DNA from 4 places in the Kitasatospora sp. NPDC048662 genome. Region 3 is predicted to be linked to each of the others. Evidence: riboswitches for the same ligand, from Rfam matches in the RefSeq annotation. Region 3 holds a riboswitch; each other region holds the start of a gene.

Region 1 (4,877 bases), on a different contig from region 3:
CGCGACCTCACCGAGGGCATGGACCGGCTGATGGGCGAGGCCGACCGGCTGGTCGCCACCGCCCCCGGGGCGGTCCGGTCCGGCGCCGCGGTCCGGCTGATCGACACCGTCGCCAAGCACGTCAACGACGACCGCGCGGTGCTGCTGATCTGGCGCCGCTGAACTCCCGTCAGGTGCAGACTCGGTGAGCGCGGAGTGTCCACGGAGTGTCAAACCCGGGCGATGATCTTCGGCCAATTCCGGTACGCCGCCCGGGCCGGGCGCCGATGCCGGATCTGCCTGCCGGTTTGCCGCGCCGGCCAGCACCGACCGCCGCCCGCCGACGGGTTGTCAGAACCAGTCCGCTATCGTCGCGGTCGGCGAAAATCAGTCCTGCCAGGCGGGTTCGGGCACCGAGCGACCGGGCAAGTCCTTTACGCACTCAGCACGAGAGACCACACTGAGTCCGGATGGAGTGGTGGGGACACGGGGGGCAGGGGCCGGTTTCCGCCTGGGAGCCAACGCCGGCTTCCACCGAACCCCCGCCATGAATCGAGGAAGTGAGTCCCGGTGGCCTTCTCCGTCTCCGCGCTTGTCCTGTTCGGCATCATCGTCGCGATCTTCATTCGCAACAAGCAGCTGAAGACCGGGCACGCCATCGTCGCCGCCCTGTTCGGCTTCATGCTCAGCCAGTCGACCATGGCCGGCCCGATCCAGCAGTTCCTCACCTCGGTCTCCAAGGCCATCGCGTCGATCGCGGGCTGACGGCCTGTCGGCTCCCCGGCGGCACGCCACGACGGGCGGGATGCACCCCCGCGCCGTCCATTCGGCCTGCCCGCGGGTGACCAGGCTCACCCGCGACGTCACGCCAGGTCCGCGCCCGAACGCGCACGGTGGCCGAAGTCGCCCACCGTGCGGGGTTCGTACGCGCACCGTCATGATCCCGTACGCGCACCGCAGTGGCGGTGTCGGCACAGCGTGACCTGGTGGATCGTCAGCCCCTTCCCGATCCCGGGAGCGGGGCCGATCGGCGTTTGCCAGCCTCACGGGCCGTGGGATTTGCTTCCTCCGCAGCCCGGCCAGTGACCGGGCGGGCCACCGGACGGAACGCCTAGTCCTGCCGTCGTCCGGTGCCGACCAGATACCACGCCACGGCAGGAGCGGGGGAACCACAGGTAAGTCGCCGGGCCCGGGAACAACCGGGAACGGCTCGGGGTGAAGCCGCAGTTCCGCGGCCGGGCAACTCTCGCCCGAACCCGACAGCTCACCTCGCAGGCGTCGGAGAGGAACGCCTTCATGTCCGCTCAGGGCAAGCACCGCAAGCCGCGCCTGGCCACCATCGCCCGGATCGCCATCGCCACCGGTGTGGCCGGCGCCGCGATCGGCCTCCCGGTCACCGCCGCCTCCGCGCACACCTCCACCGACCAGGCCGGCAGCCGCCCGGCCACGGTCACGGCGGAGGCCACCCCCGTCGCCGACGCCGCCGCCCCGCACAGCTACCGGGTCGCCTCCGGCGACACCCTGTCCAAGATCGCTGCCGCGCAGCACGTCGACGGCGGCTGGGAGAAGCTGTACCAGGACAACCGTTCCGTGGTCGGCGGCAACCCCGACCTGATCTTCCCCGGCCAGAAGCTGGCGATCAACGGTCAGGCCGCCGCCCCCGCGAAGGCCCCGGCCGCCAAGTCCACCTCCACGGACACCGCCGCCGCGCCGAAGGCCGCCGTCAAGCCGGCCGACACCACCAAGCCGGCCGCCACCGGCACCGTCAAGTCGGCCACCACCGGCACCGTCAAGGCCCAGCCCGTGCCCCCGGCCCCGGCCGCCACCGCGGTCACCGCCGTCCCGGCCGCCGCGAGCACCAGCGCGTCCGCCACCTACGTCGCCCCCGCGCCGGGCAAGGTCACCACCGGTTACAAGGTCGCCGGCTCCAACTGGGCCTCCGGCTACCACACCGGCATCGACTTCCCGGTCGCCACCGGCACCAGCCTCAAGGCCGTCGCCGCGGGCACCGTGGTCTCCGCAGGCAACGGCGGCGCCTACGGCAACCAGGTCATCATCAAGCTGGCCGACGGCAAGTACGCCCAGTACGCCCACCTGTCCTCGATCTCCGTCTCGGCCGGCCAGGCCGTGACGGCGGGTCAGCAGATCGGTCTCTCCGGCGCCACCGGCAACGTGACCGGCCCGCACCTGCACTTCGAGATCCGCACCACCCCGAACTACGGCTCCGACATCGACCCCGTCGCCTACCTGGCGGCCCACGGCGTCAACGTCTGATCCCCGCCTCACCCCCCGAAGGCCCCGCGCAGCCACCCAGGCTGCCCGGGGCCTTCGGGCTGTCCAGGAAGCGGCGGCCGCGCCGTGGAACGGCAACGGCCCCGACTGCGTTGGCAGTCGGGGCCGTTGGCCGCGTGGAGCGGGTGACGAGAATCGAACTCGCGTGACCAGTTTGGAAGACTGGGGCTCTACCATTGAGCTACACCCGCAAAGGCGTACCCGCACCGCGTCGTGGTGGCGAGGACTGGATCAGGGTACCTGGTCGAGCCGGTGGATTGCACACTCCTTCCGCGTTGTCGGCTCGCGAATATCGCCCCGGCCGGAGGCGGCCCGACGTGTACTCTTCTGCTCGGCACCACGGGGTGTGGCGCAGGTTGGTAGCGCGTCCGCTTTGGGAGCGGAAGGCCGTCGGTTCGAATCCGGTCACCCCGACCGTGCGGCAGGGTCTCGTCCGTGGGCGGGGCCCTGTTGTCGTTGTGGGGCGCGGGCCCGGTGGGCCTGCTCCGGCGTGCACCCGGTGCCGGGCACAGTCGCTTTCGTGGTACCGGTAGGATGGACCGCTGGCGGTAGTACGGACAGCATTGCAGCCCCAACCGCCTATCGCCCTGACCGCAAGCCCCCTAGGAGACCTAACCGTGAAGAGCGCCGTCGAGACTCTGAACCCGACCCGGGTTCGACTCACCGTCGAGGTGCCCTTCGAGGAGCTCAAGCCCAGCCTCGACGCGGCGTACAAGAAGATCAACCAGCAGGTCACCGTCCCGGGCTTCCGCAAGGGCAAGATCCCGAACCGGGTCATCGACCAGCGCTTCGGCCGTGGCGCGGTGCTGGAGGAGGCCGTCAACGACGCGCTTCCGCGCTTCTACACGCAGGCCGTCGACGAGGGCCAGATCGACGTGCTGGGCCAGCCGGACATCACCGACATCGCCGGTGTCGAGAACCTGGTCGACGGCGGTGACCTGAAGTTCACCGCCGAGGTCGACGTCCGTCCCGAGGTCACCCTGCCGGACTTCGCCGAGATCGCCGTCGTGGTGGACCCGGTCGAGGTCACCGACGAGGACATCGAGAAGTCGCTGCAGCAGCTGCGCGAGCGCTTCAGCTCCGTGAAGGATGTCGAGCGCGCCGCCGCCGAGGGCGACGTCGTGGTCATCGACCTGGAGGCCAAGGTCGACGGTGAGGTGCCGGAGGACGGCACCGCCACCGGCGTGAGCTACGAGATCGGCTCCGGCCGCCTGCTGGACGGCATCGACGAGGCCGTCATCGGCCTGTCCGCCGGCGAGGCCAAGACCTTCACCACCACCCTCAAGGGTGGCACCCAGGTCGGCAAGGACTCCGAGGTCACCGTCACCGTGACCACCGTCCAGGAGAAGGAACTCCCGGAGCTGGACGACGAGTTCGCGCAGCTCGCGAGCGAGTTCGACACCCTGGAGGAGCTGCGTGGGGACTCCCGCAAGCGCCTTGAGCGGATGAAGGAGTTCGACCAGGCCACCCAGGCCCAGGAGAAGGTCCTCGACGAGCTGCTGACCCGGGTCGAGATGGACTACCCGGAGAAGCTGCTCGCGGACGAGATCGGCACCCGCAAGCACAACCTGGAGCACCACCAGCTGGAGCCGATGGGCCTGACCCTCGACACCTACCTGGCCTCCCAGGACAAGTCCCGCGAGGACTTCGACAAGGAGACCGAGGACCAGGCGAAGAAGGGCATCAAGACCCAGTTCGTGCTGGACCAGATCGTCAAGAACGAGGAGCTGGGCGTCAACCAGGAGGAGCTCACCGAGCACCTCATCCGTCGCGCCGCCGGCTCCGGCCTGACCCCGGACCAGTTTGCCCAGCAGGTCGTCCAGGGCGGCCAGGTCCAGCTCCTGGTCGGCGAGGTCGCCCGCGGCAAGGCGCTGGCCCTGGTGGTCGAGGCCGCCAAGGTCACCGACACCAACGGTGAGGTCGTCTCGTTCGAGGACGACGAGGAAGAGGTTGTCACCGAGGCCGCCGCCGAGGAGACCACCGAGGCCTGAGCCTCGTAACCGCCGGGAATCCGGCGGATCGCAGCACCGGGACGGGCCCGGGCACCGCATGGTGCCCGGGCCCGTTCGCGTGGGGCCCAGTCACCCTGCGCTCACAGCGAACAGTTCTGCGTGGGGGATTCAGCGGCGGGGCCTGCGCGTTAGGGTCGGTGGACAGCGACACACACGCAGATCGACTGAGCAGGTGGCTAAGTGACGTTCCCGCAGATGCAGATGCCTGGCCCGATGGCACCGCACGCCGCCGGCGGCGACGTGGGCGGCGGCCTGGGCGACCAGGTCTACAACCGGCTGCTCAACGAGCGCATCATCTTCCTCGGCCAGCAGGTCGACGACGACATCGCCAACAAGATCACCGCCCAGCTCCTGCTGCTCGCGGCGGACCCTGAGAAGGACATCTTTCTCTACATCAACTCCCCGGGCGGCTCGATCTCGGCCGGCATGGCGATCTACGACACCATGCAGTACATCAAGAACGACGTCGTGACCATCGCCATGGGCATGGCCGCGTCGATGGGCCAGTTCCTGCTGACCGCGGGCACCCCGGGCAAGCGCTTCTCGCTGCCGAACGCCAACATCCTGATGCACCAGCCCTCCGCGGGCCTCGGC
Region 2 (4,877 bases), on a different contig from region 3:
GAGCCGAGAACAGTGGCGGAGGCAGCGAACGCGCCCGCGGGCACGGACGGGACCGCGCACGCTCCGGTCGATCCGGAAACCGGCCCCGTCGAGAGCGCCGAGGCGGCCACCGAGGAGGCCGGCGGTGACACGGCCGGCCGGGTGCTGCCCGAGGGCGTGCGCCGCCGGGTGGTCGGCATCGCCTCCGACGCGCTCGGCGGCATCGCCCCCGGCGAACTGCCTGCCGCGCTGCGCCCGTACGCCAAGTTCACCGCCGCCCGGCGGGCCAAGTACGCGGCCACCGCGCTGGCCGCCGCGCTGGAGTCCGACCCGGCGTTCCGGGTGCGGATAGCCGAGCGGCTGCGGCTCGGCCAGCCCGACCTGGTGCGCGCCCTGGAGGCGGGCACCGTACCGGCCGCCGCCGACCCGATGGACGTGGCCGCCGCCGCCTACCTGGTACGGCCCACCGGCTGGGCCCGGCTGGTCGAGGAGGCCGGCGAGCAGGCCGAACGGGTCGACGCCGAAGGCGCCGCCGCCGAGGCCGCCCGGCTGGCCGAGAAGCTCCAGGAGGAGCTGGCCGAGGCCCGTACCGCCGCCCGCGCCGAACTGGAGCGCCACCGCGCCGAGTCCGAAGGGGTGCGCCGGGAGGCCGACTCGCTGCGCAAGAAGGTCCGCTCGCTGGAGGCCGACACCCGTCGGGCGCAGGCCGAGAGCCGCCGGCTGGCCGCCGAGCTGGAGGCCGCCCGGGCCGCCGCCGCGGCCGAGCGCGGCGCCGCCGAGATCGAGGCCCGTCGGCTGCGGCACCGGGTCGCCGAGCTGGAGGCCGCCGTGGAGACCGGGCGGCGCACCGCCCGGGAGGGCCGCAGCGTCGAGGACATGCGGCTGCGGCTGCTGCTGGACACCGTGCTGCAGTCCGCGCAGGGCCTGCAGCGGGAGCTGGCGCTGCCGGTGACGGCGCTGCGCCCGGCCGACCTGGTGGAGGCGGTGGAGCCCGGATCGGCCTCGCCGCACGACGTGGCCCGGCGCGGCCTGGCCGAGGACGACCCGGCGCTGCTGGACCAGCTGCTGGCCATTCCGCAGGTCCACCTGGTGGTGGACGGCTACAACGTGACCAAGACGGGGTACCCGCAACTGCCGCTGGAGCAGCAGCGGTTGAGGCTGCTGGGCGGTCTGGCGATGCTGGCCCAGCGGACCCAGGCCGAGGTGACCTGCGTGTTCGACGGTCAGGACCTGGACGTTCCGGTGATCATGGCCCCGCCGCGCGGCGTGCGGGTCCGGTTCAGCCGGACCGGGGAGACCGCGGACGAGCTGATCCGCCGCCTGGTGCGGGCCGAGCCGCAGGGCCGGCCGGTGGTGGTGGTCTCCGCCGACAAGGAGGTCGCGGACGGGGTGCGCAAGGCCGGCGCCCGCCCGGTGGCCTCGGTTCTGCTGCTGAACCGGCTGTCGCGCAGCTGAACGTGCTGACGGGCGCTCAGCGTCATTGGGGCGTCCGGAGTGTGTCGGTGTGGTGAAGAGGGGCGGAGAAGCGAATCCGGGAGCCCCCCGGGAGTGGACGCGGAGGTAGGGACTTCACTAGGGTCTGGCGTCAAACCTATATTCCGGACTATCGCTCTAACGGGTGAGTCCAGAGGAAGAAGGAGCACCGCCTTGGCCTCCCACCGCCGTCCCAAGCAGCCGAGTCGCGCCCGGGTGACCGTGCTCACCGCTGCCGCCGCGACCGCGGTCGCCCTGTCGGCCCAGGTGAGCGCGCACGCCGCGCCGGCCCAGCCGAACAAGGACGAGATCAAGGCGCAGGTCGACAAGCTCATGGACGAGCAGGAGCAGGCGGCCGAGAGGTACAACGGTGCCAAGGAGAAGGCCGACCAGCTCCGCAAGCAGGCCGACCAGCTGCAGGACCAGCTGGCCCGCGGCCAGGAGCAGCTGAACGAGCTGGCCTCCGGGCTGGCGGCGGTGGCGGGCGACCAGTACCGGCACGCGGGCGTCGACCCGTCGATGCAGCTGATGCTCTCCGCCGACCCGGACAAGTACCTGGACCAGGCGTCCTCCTTCGACCAGGCCGCCGGCACCCAGGCCGACACCCTGAAGTCGCTGAACGACCAGCAGCGCCGGCTGAACCAGCAGAAGCAGGAGGCGGCGACCGTCCTGGCCGAGCTGGACGGCCAGACCCAGGCGCTGAACGACTCCAAGAACGAGGTCAAGAAGAAGCTGGAGGAGGCGCAGAGCCTGCTCAACCAGCTCTCCTCCGCCGACCGGCTGTCGATCACGCGTGGCGACGGCGCGGCCTCGCGCGGTGCCGAGCGGGTCGACCTGGCCAACCTTCCGAAGGCCGGCGGCTACGCCGGGATCGCGGTGCAGAAGGCGCTCGACAAGCGTGGTGCGCCGTACGTGTGGGGTGCGACCGGCCCGAGCAACTTCGACTGCTCCGGCCTGATGGTGTGGGCGTACGCGCAGGCCGGCGTCTCGCTGCCGCGCACCTCGCAGGCGCAGGGCAGCTACGGCACCAGCGTGGGCACCGACTGGCACAACGCCCAGCCCGGCGACCTGGTGGTCTACTACGGCGACCGGCACCACGTCGGCATGTACATCGGCAACGGCATGGTGGTGCACGCGCCGCACACCGGTGACGTGGTGAAGACCATGAAGGTCGACGCCATGCCGATCTCGACCATCCGTCGGGTCTGACGGCCCGACAAACCAGACATACGCCCTTCAGGGCGACAATTGACGCGCTGTGACACGCCCGGGCGGGTCGAGATCCTGCTGTGATCTCGAACACGTCCGGGCGTCGCGTTTTCCGGGTGGGCGGTGGGAAATGCTACGCACTGTGCAACGGATCCCTTACGTTCGGTCAGATTCGTAATCGAAATTGACTCAGATTCAGATTTTTTTCCGACAAGGATTTGAACGGATCACGGATCGGTTACTAGGGTCATAGTTCGACCGCCGCAGAGTCGATCGCCCAAGGGGGGCGACGGTGGGGGTCGCCGCCGAGTCCGTGACGCAGCGGGCGGATCGTCAGAACGAGATCCGCCGACGGGGATACCCCTGCGGGGGTGCTGTCGAACGGAGCCGGGGAACCACGTTCCCCCGGGGTGAATCGGCGCCAGGTCGGCCGCGACAGTGGCCGGTGAGGCGCTGTAGGGCATCTCTTCCGGCCCGAACCCGTCAGCTCACCCGGTAGGCGGTGTGAGGAAGAAGGAGTCCGCCTTCGTGGCGTCCCATCGCCGTCCCAAGCCCGTCGGCCGTGCCCGGGTCTCGATTCTCACTGCCGCTGCCGCCACCGCCGTCGCGCTGTCCGCCCAGAGTGGTGCGCACGCCGACCCGGCGCCCACCAAGGACCAGGTCAAGCAGCAGGTCGACCAGCTCAACGAGCAGGCCGAGGTGAAGACCGAGGCGTTCAACGCCTCCGTCGAGAAGCAGCAGAACCTGCAGAAGCAGGTCTCCCAGTTGCAGGACCAGCTGGCCCGGCAGCAGGACCAGGTGACCACCGTTCAGGAGCGCCTGGCGACCATCGCGGCCGAGCAGTACCGCAACGGCGGCATCCCGCAGACCATGCAGCTGATGCTCTCCAGCAACCCGGACAACTTCCTCGGGCAGGCCGGTGCGCTCAACACGGTCGGCGCCACCCAGTCCGACCTGCTCAAGAGCTTCAAGGCCGAGCAGGCCAAGCTCGACGGGCAGCGCAAGGAGGCCGAGCAGAAGCTCGCCGAACTGGACACCACCACGAAGGCCCTCAAGGCCGACAAGGAGGACATCCAGTCCAAGCTGGCCCAGGCGCGGGAGCTGCTCAACACGCTCACCCAGAAGGAGCGCGACGAGCTCGCCGCAGCCGAGGCCAAGGCCGCCGACTCCTCCCGCAGCCAGGCCGAGCGCGCCTCCCGCGGCGACAACACCCGCACGGACCTCAGCGCCCCGGCCCCGGCCGGCTACGCGGGTGCCGCGATGAACGCCGCGCTGTCCAAGCTGGGCAGCTGGTACTCCTACGGCGCGGCCGGCCCGACCACCTTCGACTGCTCCGGCCTGATGCAGTGGGCGTACGCCCAGGCGGGTGTCTCGATCCCGCGCACCTCGCAGGCCCAGGCGGGCGCCGGCACCAGCCTCGGCACCAACATCGCCAACGCCAAGCCGGGTGACCTGATCATCTACTACGGCGACCAGCACCACGTCGGCATGTACGTCGGCAACGGGCAGATCGTGCACGCCCCGCACACCGGTGCGCAGGTCCGCTACGAGTCCGCCACCGTGATGCCGATCAACAAGATCGTCCGGATCTGACGGCCGCTCGGAGCCTTCGGCCCGGCACCCCGCGCAAGGGGTGTCGGGCCGCTCTCGTTCCGGTGTCCGATTCGCGGTCGAATATTCGAAGTTGTCAGGGTTTGGACTGAATCCGTCCGACTCGCTAACCTCTGCCCCGGCCCCCCGTGCGGACGGCCGCCCGACCCGCGGGCGGCGGCGGAGGCCGGAGCGCAGGAACGGAGTCGTCGCACGTGCCCGTGCACCGTCGCCCCCCACTGCCCGGTGTCCAACGCCTCGCCCGAGCCCTGGCACTCACCGCCGCCGCGACCGGCGCGATCCACCTCGGCGTCGCCCCGGCCGCCGCCGCCCCGGCCGACCCGCCCGACCGCACCGACGTCAAGGCGCAGGTCGACCAGCTGTACGAGGAGGCCGAGCAGGCATCCGAGAGGTACAACGCCGCCCAGGAGCAGCAGAAACGGTTGCAGCGCGAGGCCGGTGCCCTGCAGACCCAGGTCGCCGCCGGGCAGGACGAGCTCAACCGGCTGCGCGCCGACCTCGGCGCGGTGGCCGCCGCCCAGTACCGCGCCCAGGGCCTCGATCCCACCCTGCGGCTGATGCTCGACAACGACCCGGCGTCCTACCTGGCCGGCGCCCGCTCCCTC
Region 3 (4,877 bases):
CGGTAGCCGCGCGGGTTGGGCTCGAACACCGTCCGGGAGGCGACGCACCCCACGTAGGCGATGTCGTCGGACGGCCCCTGCGGGGTGCGGGTGTCGATCGGGCCGTCCCACCAGTACGCGTCCTCCAAGGTGTTGTGGGAGATGCAGCCGCGGAAGGTGATCCCGTGACTGTTGTGCGGCACGAACGCGTGACTGCCGGCATCGCGGACCACCACGCCCTCGACCACCGTGCCGCGCGAGGTGTCCAGCAGCATGTGGAAGTGCAGCCCGTACCGTCCGAGCACCGGTTCGCTCACGGGCTGCCCGTTCCACTTCTCCTTCCCCACCGCCCGCGGCCCGACCCGGCGCAGCTCCGCATGCCGGACGTCGGCCGGCCGGCTGGACGTCAGATGGACGTGCGCCCGCCCCTGCTCGGTGCCCTCGACCCGGACGTTGCGGGTCAGGTTGAGCACCTCCGCGCCGAACACCGCCCCGCCGCCGAGGCTCACCCGCGGGTGGGCGTGCTGGAGCGGGGCGGTGAGGGTGACGTTCGGGCCGTCCACCCGCTGGACCGTCACCAGGTCGTAGGAATCGGAGAAGCCCTCGGCGTCGGGCGGCGTGGTCGGCGTGACGGCGAGTTCGTCACCCACCTGCCAGCCCTCGGGTGCGGCCGCCAGCTTCAGCACGGCGTCCCCTGCCTTCAGCTCGGTGGCGGCCCGTACCCACGCCGTGCGGGGCGCGCCGTCCAGCCGCAGGTAGCCGCGGCCGGTGACCCACAGGCCGGTGTCGGTGTCGACGACGCTCATGCCGCCGCCCTGGAAACGGCGCTCGTCGATGTCGGGAAAGCGCAACGTATGGGTGTGCGCCGCCTCGGGCGCGAGCGCGAGCGTGCCGCGGACCTCGACGTTGCCGGTACTCTCCAGCGTCAGCGACCGGTCGGTGGCGAACACCAGCGACCCGCCGGTGTCGATCAGCAGCGAGCCGACCTTGGCGTCCCCGTCCAGCACCACCTTGTCGGTGATCCGCACGGCACTCCCCGCCCCGGGCACCTTCCCGCCCCACCCCTTGGCGTCCGACCACCTGCGCCCGCCCTGGTCCACCGCCCCCGCCACCGGCTCCGCCCCGGCCAGCGACTGCCGCAGCACCACTCCCCCACCGACGGCCGTCACCGTCCCGACCGCCAGCCAGGTCAGCATTCGCCGCCGGCCCAGCAACGGCCGCCGGTGCCGCCCGTTCTCCCACTGCTCCACGATGGCCGCCTCCCGAAACGCGCAGGGACTCCGAATCGTCGGGGGCAGCATAGGTGGCGGGTTCGGTGGAAATCGGCGACTTCCGAGGCGACTAAGCATTCTGACGTACCGTCATCCACCAGTTCGGCAGAAATGGGTGACGGGGGCAATTCCATGACCCGTCAGCAATGGGCCCTGGACGCCGGAGCAGAGTGGACAGAAGCTCACAAATCACCCATCGACTGACTCCCAAACAACCACAGAGGTGAACTTTCGTCCGACAAGTGCCATAACCACCCAAAACGGGCACAAGATCGACAACTTCCTGACGGCAGCCCAGTTCCGGCCACGCACAGCGGAGTTCGTCCGGAATTCCTTGATCGCATTTTCCGGGCCCGGTGACGGCCGTCACAGGAATTTGCGAATCATCCTTAAATCCGCTTAATCTCCTGCCCACGTTCGTGGACACACGGACCCAGCTCGCCCGGAACGCCGAATCCTGCCGCCGGGTGGGCCGGCTCATGCGAAACGCACCGCGGCAGGGGCGGGGGAACCAGGTAAGTCGCCCTGGGGCGGTCCTGACGGACCGGTCCGGGGCTTGGGGTGAAGCCGGGCGCGCCGAGAGGTGCGCGCGGCCGGGCAACTCCAGCCCGAATCCGACAGCTCACCTCGCAGGCGTGGGAGAGGAACGCATCTTCATGCTGCCCATCAGCGCCAAGCGCGCCCGCCGTCTGATCGCCACCACTGGTGTGGTGGGCATCGGCCTCACGGTTCCCGGCCTGGCCGCGGGTACCGCCTCCGCCGCGTCGGTGGCCACCTGGGACAAGGTCGCGCAGTGCGAGTCCAGCGGCAACTGGTCGATCAACACCGGTAACGGCTTCTACGGCGGCCTGCAGTTCACCGCCTCCACCTGGGCCGCCTTCGGCGGTACCGCCTACGCCCCGCGCGCCGACCTGGCCACCAAGGACCAGCAGATCGCCGTCGCCGAGAAGGTGCTCGCCTCCCAGGGCCCCGGCGCCTGGCCGGTGTGCTCCGTCCAGGCCGGTCTGACCAAGGGCGGCGCCGCCCCGCAGGTCAACACCTCCACGGGCTCCACCACCGCCCAGACCCAGGCCCCGAAGCCGGCCGCCCAGCCGCAGGCTCCGAAGCAGACCCAGCAGGCGGCCCCGCAGCAGCGTCAGGGCCAGGCCCAGAGCCGCCCGCAGGCCCCGGCCCAGCCGCAGGCCGACCAGGGCGCCCAGGCCGCCGGCAGCTACACCGTGGTGGCGGGCGACTGGCTGTCCGCCATCGCCCAGCACCAGAACGTCGAGGGTGGCTGGGAGAAGCTCTACGAGCTGAACCGCTCCGTCCTCACCGAGGGCCCGGACATGATCTACCCGGGTCAGAAGCTGGCGCTCGGCAACGTCTCGGTCGCCGAGACCCCGGCCAAGCAGTCCGCCCCGGCCCGCAAGTCCTCCGGTTCGACCCCGGCGCCGAGCACCCCCGCCCCGGCGCAGCCGAGCACCCCCGCCAAGCCCGCCACCACCACGACCGCCACCACCGCCACGACCGCCACCACCGCCCTCAAGGCGACCGGCTCCAAGGCCGCGGCGGTCGACTTCGCGCTGTCGAAGGTCGGCCAGCCGTACATCTACGGCGGCACCGGCAACGGCGGCTGGGACTGCTCGGGCCTGACCCAGGCCGCGTTCCGCCAGGCCGGCATCAGCCTGCCGCGCGTGGCCGCGGACCAGGCCGACTACTCGACCCGGGTCTCGCTGAACAGCCTGCAGCCGGGCGACCTGCTGTTCTGGTCGAACAACGGCGCCAACTCGGGCGTCTACCACGTGGCGATCTACATCGGCGACGGCAAGTACGTCGAGGCCGCCAACCCGAAGTCCGGCGTGAAGACCGAGACCATCGCCAACTGGGCGCCGGACTTCGCCGGTCGGGTCTGAAACGCCTGACACCGCGCACACGCGCATGAGGTGACCGCACCGCGGACACCGCTGCCCTCGGGGACCCTGGTCGGCTCCGGGGGCAGCGGCCTATTCTCGGCCGAAGGCCAAAGGCCGGAAGCGGTCCCGAGACCCTGGAGCGGTGTGCGATGGCGAAGGTGACGACCACGCTGGACGCGGACCTCGCGCTGGAGGCGATGATGCGCCTCGGGGTGAGCAGCCCGCAGGACGCGGTGGAGCTGCTGGTGCGCGACTACCTGTCCACCGGCCGCCGCACCCAGGCGCGCACCGGCGGCAGCCGGGACGGCGAACGCTTCGCCGGCCCGGCCCCGTCCGTCGAAGACTGACCCGGCAACGCCCGGCGCAGAGCCAACACCCGTTACGCCGAGAGGCCCTCGGCACCGCCTACCGCCGCGACAGGGCAGCTCTCCGGCCGAACACCGCTGCGGCCCCCGTCCGACGAACGAACGAGGGCCGCAACTACCGCACCAACAAGCTCAGTTGCGCGGACCGGAGCCGGTGGAGCCACGCATCACCAGCTCCGGCTGGAACATGAACTCCGAGCGCTGCGCCGGGTTTCCGCCGACCTCCTCCAGCAGGGCGTCGACGGCGGCGGTGGCCATCGCCTCGACCGGCTGCCGCACGGTGGTCAGCGGCGGTTCGGTGAACGCTATCAGCGGCGAGTCGTCGAACCCGACCACCGAGACGTCCTGCGGCACCGACAGTCCCCGCCGGCGCACCGCGCGGATCGCGCCGAGCGCCATCATGTCCGAGCCGCAGACGATCGCCGTGCAGCCCTTGTCGAGCAGCGCCTGGGCGGCGGCGTGCCCGCCCTCCACGCTGAACAGGGTGTGGTGGATCAGCTCCCCGGCCTCTTCGGCGGTGCGCCCGGTGAGCTGCTGGAGCGCGGCGGTGAAGCCTTCGATCTTGCGCAGCACGGGGACGAACCGCTTCTGACCGACCGCCAGCCCGATCCGGTCGTGGCCGAGTTCGACCAGGTGCTGGACGGCCATCCACATCGCCGCCCGGTCGTCCGGGGAGATGAACGGCGCGGCGATCTTCTCGCTGTAGCCGTTGATCAGCACGAACGGGACCTGACGGCCGGAGAGTTTGGCGTACCGGTCGTGGTCGGCGGTGGTGTCGGCGTGCAGTCCGGAGACGAACACGATGCCCGCCACGCCGCGTTCGACCAGCATCTCCACGAGTTCGTCCTCGGTGGAGCCGCCCGGGGTCTGGGTGCACAGCACCGGCGTGAAGCCGTGCCGGCTGAGCACCTGTTCGATGACCTGGGCGAGTGCGGGGAAGATCGGGTTGCTGAGCTCGGGGGTGATCAGGCCGATCAGCCCGGCGCTGCGCTGGCGCAGCCGGGTGGGCCGCTCGTAGCCGAGCACGTCCAGCGCGGCCAGTACCGTCTGCCGGGTGGTCGCGGAGACGCCCGCCTTACCGTTGAGTACGCGGCTGACGGTGGCTTCGCTGACCCCCGCCTGCGCCGCGATGTCGGAGAGTCGCGCTGTAGTCACGAGCCCAGAGCCTATTGCAACCACCTCAGACCGCCCACCATGCGGTGCTGTCGGCCGGGAGTTCGGTGTGCTCGGCCGCCACCACGGCGGCCGAGGACAGCAGCAGCCGGCCGGGCGCCGGGATGCTGACGCTCTCCCCGGTGACGTTCACGGTGCACACGAACGACCCTTCGGCCGCCTCGCGACGGAACATCAGCACGCCCTCGGGGGCGGCC
Region 4 (4,877 bases), on a different contig from region 3:
CCTCGTACCGGAAACCGGCCCTGGTCAGCACCCGGGCGGCGGCCGGGTTGTCGGGGTCGGTGCGGGCGAACAGCCGGTGCAGGCCGAGGGTGTCGAAGCCGAGCGCGCAGAGCAGCGCGGTGACCTCTCCCGCGTAGCCGCGGCCCCAGGTGTCGTGGCGCAGCACGCAGCCGAGCTGGGCGGCGTGTTCGCCGTCGCGGGTGAGGGCGCCCTGGCCGATCGGCTCGCCCTCCGGGTCGTCGACGGCCAGCCGGTAGTGCTGCCGGGGCTCGGCCTCGGCCTCGTCGAGGTAGAGCTCCAGCTGGTCGGCGCACTCCTCGAAGTCGGCGGCGCCGAAGGGGAGATGCCGGACCACCCGGGGGTCGCCGTGGACGGCGTGCAGCGCGGCGACTTCCTCGGGGGTGTGGTGGTACTCCCGCAGGGTGAGCCGGGGGCCGGTCAACCGGACGGTCTCCATGGGGCTCGACCCTACCGGTCGGCCTCACCCGGACCGGTTAACGTACCGGGGTGGACGACGAAGACCTGCACCTGCTCCCCCGTACCCGTGCCGCCGACCTGCTGGACTGGGCGGCCGAGGAGGGTTTGGAGGCGGTACCCGAGCCGGCGGTGCGGACCGTGCTGACCCTGCTGGAGCTGGGCGGCGCCCGCTTGCACGACGGTTTCCCGGAGCTGTCCTCGCCGGTGCTGGAGCACCTGCTGTACGAGCAACTGCACCTGTACGTCCAGCCGGACGGCGATGCCTGGGCGTACCCGGCGGCGGTGCGGCTGCTGATCGAACGCCAGCGGGCGGCGCGGCGGCTGAACGCCAAGCGGCTGGAGAAGCTGCGCGAGGAGGCCGACTGGCAGGGCCAGGTGCTGGTGGACTCGCTGCTGCGCCGCTCCGACCTGCTGACCTGGCCGCGCCTGTACACGCTGCTGCTGCGCGCGGACGGCGTGCCGGTGCACGACCTCGACCAGGTGCGGGGCTGGCTGGAGGAGTTCCGGGCGCTGGACGTCGAGGAGCGGTTCGCCGCCTACGAGCGGGTGCCCGGGGTGGATCCGGACGGCGGCTGGGGGCCGGAGCGGGCGCTGCTGGTCGGGGTGTCCACGGACGGGGCGCGCCGGCTGCTGGAGCACGGCCTGATGCGGCGCAGCTACCGCAACCTGGCCGAGCTGAACGCCCGGGGCCTGCCGATGCCGGACGAACTCGCGGGGGCGTTCGAGGAGTTCGAGGAGGCAGTGGCGCAGGCCGCGATCGACCTGTGCGGCGAGTGGACGGTGCCGGGGCTGGCCCGGCTGCTGCTGGAGGAGTTCCCGGAGCTGGCCCCCGAGGTGTACTGAGGGTTCGCGGCCCGCCGGGTCCACCGCTCGGAGGACCCGGGGATCGCCCTGACGGGCCATCAGTCCTGGCCGTCCGGACGATCCGCGGGGCGGGCCGCCGGGCCAGGGTGGAGCCATGGACATCGTGACTCCCGCCGCCACCGCCGCGGCCGGTCCGCGCCCCTCGCTGCGCCGGGCCGCCGCCCATGCCGCCGCGCTCTGGTCTGCCGTCTTCGCCCTGGTGCACCTGTACTGGCTGCTGGGCGGCCGGGCCGGCCTGCCCGACGGCCTCTCGGTGCTGGACAACACGCCGCTGCTGGTGATCGACATCCTCGCGATACCGCTGTGCGCGGTGGCGGCGGCGCTGGCCCTGGCGCTGGTGCGGCCGTGGGGCGGGCGGCTGCCGGCCCGCCGGCTGCTGTGGGCGGCCCGGGGCACGGCGGTGCTGCTGATCGTGCACGCCGCACCGTCCGTACCGGACTGGCTGGCGCTGGCGGCGGGTCACCGCTCGGTGGCGGAGCTGGACGCGATGGCCCGCTTCGCGACGGTGCTGTACGAGCCGTTCTTCCTGGCCGGTGGGGTGCTGTTCGGCTGCGCGGTGTTCGGCCGCCGGATCCTCGAAGGAGGCGGCGGCCGTCGGTGAGCGCGGACCGGCCCTACGGCTGCAGGCCGCGCTGCTGGAGCCAGGGCAGCGGGTCGACCGGGGCGCCGCCACCGGGGCGGACCTCCAGGTGCAGGTGCGGGCCGGTGACGTTGCCGGTGGCGCCGACCGCGCCGAGCACCGTGCCGGAGGTGACCGGGCCGGAGGCGGTGGCGATCCGGGAGAGGTGGCAGTACCAGAGTTCGGTGCCGTCGGGCAGGGTCTGGATGACCCGGTAGCCGTAGGGGCCGGACCAGCCCGCCGAGGTGACGGTGCCTCCGGCGACGGCGGCGACGGGAGTGCCGGTGCGGGCGGCGAAGTCCAGGCCGGTGTGCAGGTGCGCCCAGTGCGCGCCGGACTGGGCGAACTGCGCGCTCAGCTGGTAGCCGGCCACCGGCAGGGTGTGCGCGGCCTGTTCGGCCTCGGCCTGCTGGGCGGCGCGCTTGGCCTCGGCCTCCTGCGCGGCGGCCAGCCGGGCGGATTCGTCGGCGGCGGTGCGCTGGCCGTCGGCCTGCTGCTGGATGCGGGCGGCGAGAGCGAGCCCGGGGTCGCCGGCGAGCAGCCCGTCGGAGGCTTCGTCGGCGGCGGTGACGGGCACCGGGGCGGCGGCCTGCGCGGGGGTGGCGGCGAGTGCGGTGGCGCCGAGCGCGGCGGTCATCGCGGTGACGCCCAGCAGGGGCGCGCCGGTGCGGGACTGCCGGGGCAGCCGGTGCCGGGCGGCTTCCGGCTCGACCGGGTGGTCGAGCAGCTGGGTGCCGGTGCTCTCGCTGTAGGTCGACGCCACGGGGGCGTGCTCCTTCCTTCCCTGCCGCCGACCGGGTTAGCTGACGGGTTCGGAGGTGGAAGGTCTCCTACGGTCGGGCCCAGGGCCGTCCCGATTCACCCCGGTGGAACGTGGTTCCCCGGCTCCTGGGACGCCCCGAGGGGTGTGCCCAAGTGGATTAGGCGTGGCGCACGGTGCCGCATGGTTACGGCGTTGCCGACCGCGCTGCGTTATCAAACGTTAATCCTATGGACCCCATGATTCCAAGCCGCTACCACGAGACGGCGAAGATTTCCTGACGCCCTATGGGTGATTTATGACGGTTCACCAGGGCCAAGCTGACGGATTGTGACCGAGTGGTTGAGTATCCGTACTCACGCCGCGCTCCCGGGCCGACGCGACCCTGGTGCCATGACCGCAACCGTGCCGCACCGGACCACCGCCGCCTACTTCGCCCAGGCCGCCCTCTCCTTCGGGCTGGCCACCGCCGCACTCGCTCTCGGGATCGCCTACCTGCCGGTGAGCGCCTGGATGCGCGCCTTCCTCGCCGTCGGGCTGCTGTACGAGATCACCTCCGCGTTCACGCTGGCCAAGGTGATCCGGGACCGCCAGGAGGAGGGCGCGATCACCAGCCGGGTGGACAAGGCCCGGCTGGACAAGCTGCTCGCCGAGCACGACCCGTTCAAGGTGGAGGGCATCTGACCGGTTCGGCCGCCCGGCCTTGACGGCTAAGGCTATTAGCCTTAGCTTTGTGGCTATCGGCAGTCGGCCGGGCCTCCAGCGCCCGGCGCGCCGCAACGCCCGCCCAGGAGGCCCGCGATGAACAGCACCCTCGGCACCACCCGGTACCTCGACGTCCCCGGCGGCCGGATCGCCTACGACGACACCCCCGGCACCGGCGTCCCGGTCGTCCTGCTGCCCGGCATGCTCGAAAAGCGCACCACCTACCGGCACCTCGCGCCGCTGCTGACCGCCGCCGGGCACCGGGTGATCACCATGGACCTGCGCGGCCTCGGCGAGTCCTCCACCGGCTTCACCGACTACTCCCCCGCCGCGATCGCCGACGACCTGGTCGCCCTGCTCGACCACCTCGACCTGCGCGGCGCCGTCCTGGCCGGCAGTTCCTACACCGGCGCCACCGTGGTCCGGGCGGCCGCGCTCGCCCCCGGGCGGACCGCCGGGGTGGTGCTGATCGACGCCTTCATCGAGAACCTCCCGCTGAACGCCTTCCAGAAGGCCCTGTTCGGCCTGGCCACCCCGCTGATCACCGCGTTCCCCGGCCTGTGGAGCCCGCTGCAGAAGTTCTACTACCCGACCGCGCGGCCCGCCGACTTCGACGCCTACCGGGCCGGCCTGGCCGAGATGCTGCGCCAGCCCGCCCGCAAGGCCGCGCTGCGCGGCTACCTGAAGGGCGACTCCGCGCCGGTCGGCTGGTGCGAGGCCGTCGACGTCCCCGCGCTGGTGCTGATGGGCAGCAAGGACCCCGACTTCCCGAACCCCGAACTGATCGCCGACCGGCAGACCGCCGCGCTGCGCGGCCGTAAGGTGATGATCCAGAACGGCGGTCACTACCCGATGGCGGGCTACCCCCAGGCGGTCGCCGACGCCCTGCTCCCCTTCCTGAACGAGGTCGCCCGCTGATGGCCCGCGCCGGACTCTCCACCACCGCGGTGGTGGACCACGCCCTCGACCTGATCGACGCCCGGGGCGCCGAGGCGCTCACCCTGGCCGCCGTCGCCGCCAGCGCCAAGGTCGCCACCCCCTCGCTGTACAAGCACGTCCCCGGAGGCCTGGCCGAGCTGCGCCGCCTGGTCGCCGTCCGCATCCTCGACGACCTGACCGACCACCTGGCCGCCGCCGTCCTCGGCCACTCCCGCGACGAGGCGGTCGCCGCCCTGCTCGCCGCGTACGCCGGGTTCGCCACCCGCTTCCCCCGGCGCTACGCCGCGCTGCCGCAGGCGCCCGTGGCCGACCCGGAGCTCATGGCGGCCGGCGAGCGGCTGGTGAACGTGCTGTTCGCCGTCCTGCGCGGGTACGGCCTGGAGGGGTCCGAGGCGGTGCACGCCGCACGCACCCTGCGCGCCGTGGCCCACGGGTACGCCTCGTTGACCACGGCGGGGGCGTTCCAGCTCGCCGAGGGGCCGGACGTGACGCTGGAACGGCTGACCGGCGTGC

The links. A riboswitch is a leader RNA that binds a small molecule or an ion and turns the genes downstream of it on or off. The one in region 3 is predicted to bind cyclic di-AMP.
Region 1: it holds a riboswitch for cyclic di-AMP, as region 3 does, so the genes downstream of both, ACZ6R9_RS20485 (M23 family metallopeptidase) here and ACZ6R9_RS26680 (transglycosylase family protein) in region 3, are expected to answer to the same signal.
Region 2: it holds a riboswitch for cyclic di-AMP, as region 3 does, so the genes downstream of both, ACZ6R9_RS29720 (C40 family peptidase) here and ACZ6R9_RS26680 (transglycosylase family protein) in region 3, are expected to answer to the same signal.
Region 4: it holds a riboswitch for cyclic di-AMP, as region 3 does, so the genes downstream of both, ACZ6R9_RS05860 (M23 family metallopeptidase) here and ACZ6R9_RS26680 (transglycosylase family protein) in region 3, are expected to answer to the same signal.

Annotation. Positions count from the first base shown of each region.
Region 1 is NZ_JBVJHA010000007.1:45,043-49,919, forward strand. Features, by position in the region: gene ACZ6R9_RS20475 (PP2C family protein-serine/threonine phosphatase) at 1-162, shown strand, start outside; gene ACZ6R9_RS20480 (hypothetical protein) at 550-744, shown strand; cyclic di-AMP (ydaO/yuaA leader) riboswitch at 1,117-1,270, shown strand; gene ACZ6R9_RS20485 (M23 family metallopeptidase) at 1,276-2,253, shown strand; tRNA gene ACZ6R9_RS20490 (tRNA-Gly) at 2,389-2,462, opposite strand; tRNA gene ACZ6R9_RS20495 (tRNA-Pro) at 2,612-2,685, shown strand; gene tig (trigger factor) at 2,889-4,262, shown strand; gene ACZ6R9_RS20505 (ATP-dependent Clp protease proteolytic subunit) at 4,485-4,877, shown strand, end outside.
Region 2 is NZ_JBVJHA010000015.1:80,143-85,019, forward strand. Features, by position in the region: gene ACZ6R9_RS29710 (NYN domain-containing protein) at 142-1,434, shown strand; gene ACZ6R9_RS29715 (C40 family peptidase) at 1,627-2,661, shown strand; cyclic di-AMP (ydaO/yuaA leader) riboswitch at 2,998-3,179, shown strand; gene ACZ6R9_RS29720 (C40 family peptidase) at 3,190-4,254, shown strand; gene ACZ6R9_RS29725 (C40 family peptidase) at 4,467-4,877, shown strand, end outside.
Region 3 is NZ_JBVJHA010000012.1:12,752-17,628, forward strand. Features, by position in the region: gene ACZ6R9_RS26675 (hypothetical protein) at 1-1,229, opposite strand, end outside; cyclic di-AMP (ydaO/yuaA leader) riboswitch at 1,728-1,901, shown strand; gene ACZ6R9_RS26680 (transglycosylase family protein) at 1,886-3,142, shown strand; gene ACZ6R9_RS26685 (hypothetical protein) at 3,292-3,489, shown strand; gene ACZ6R9_RS26690 (LacI family DNA-binding transcriptional regulator) at 3,640-4,662, opposite strand; gene ACZ6R9_RS26695 (glycoside hydrolase family 13 protein) at 4,688-4,877, opposite strand, start outside.
Region 4 is NZ_JBVJHA010000001.1:1,205,576-1,210,452, reverse strand. Features, by position in the region: gene ACZ6R9_RS05875 (GNAT family N-acetyltransferase) at 1-457, opposite strand, end outside; gene ACZ6R9_RS05870 (hypothetical protein) at 508-1,320, shown strand; gene ACZ6R9_RS05865 (DUF3995 domain-containing protein) at 1,436-1,942, shown strand; gene ACZ6R9_RS05860 (M23 family metallopeptidase) at 1,956-2,723, opposite strand; cyclic di-AMP (ydaO/yuaA leader) riboswitch at 2,734-2,897, opposite strand; gene ACZ6R9_RS05855 (YiaA/YiaB family inner membrane protein) at 3,114-3,404, shown strand; gene ACZ6R9_RS05850 (alpha/beta fold hydrolase) at 3,522-4,343, shown strand; gene ACZ6R9_RS05845 (TetR-like C-terminal domain-containing protein) at 4,343-4,877, shown strand, end outside.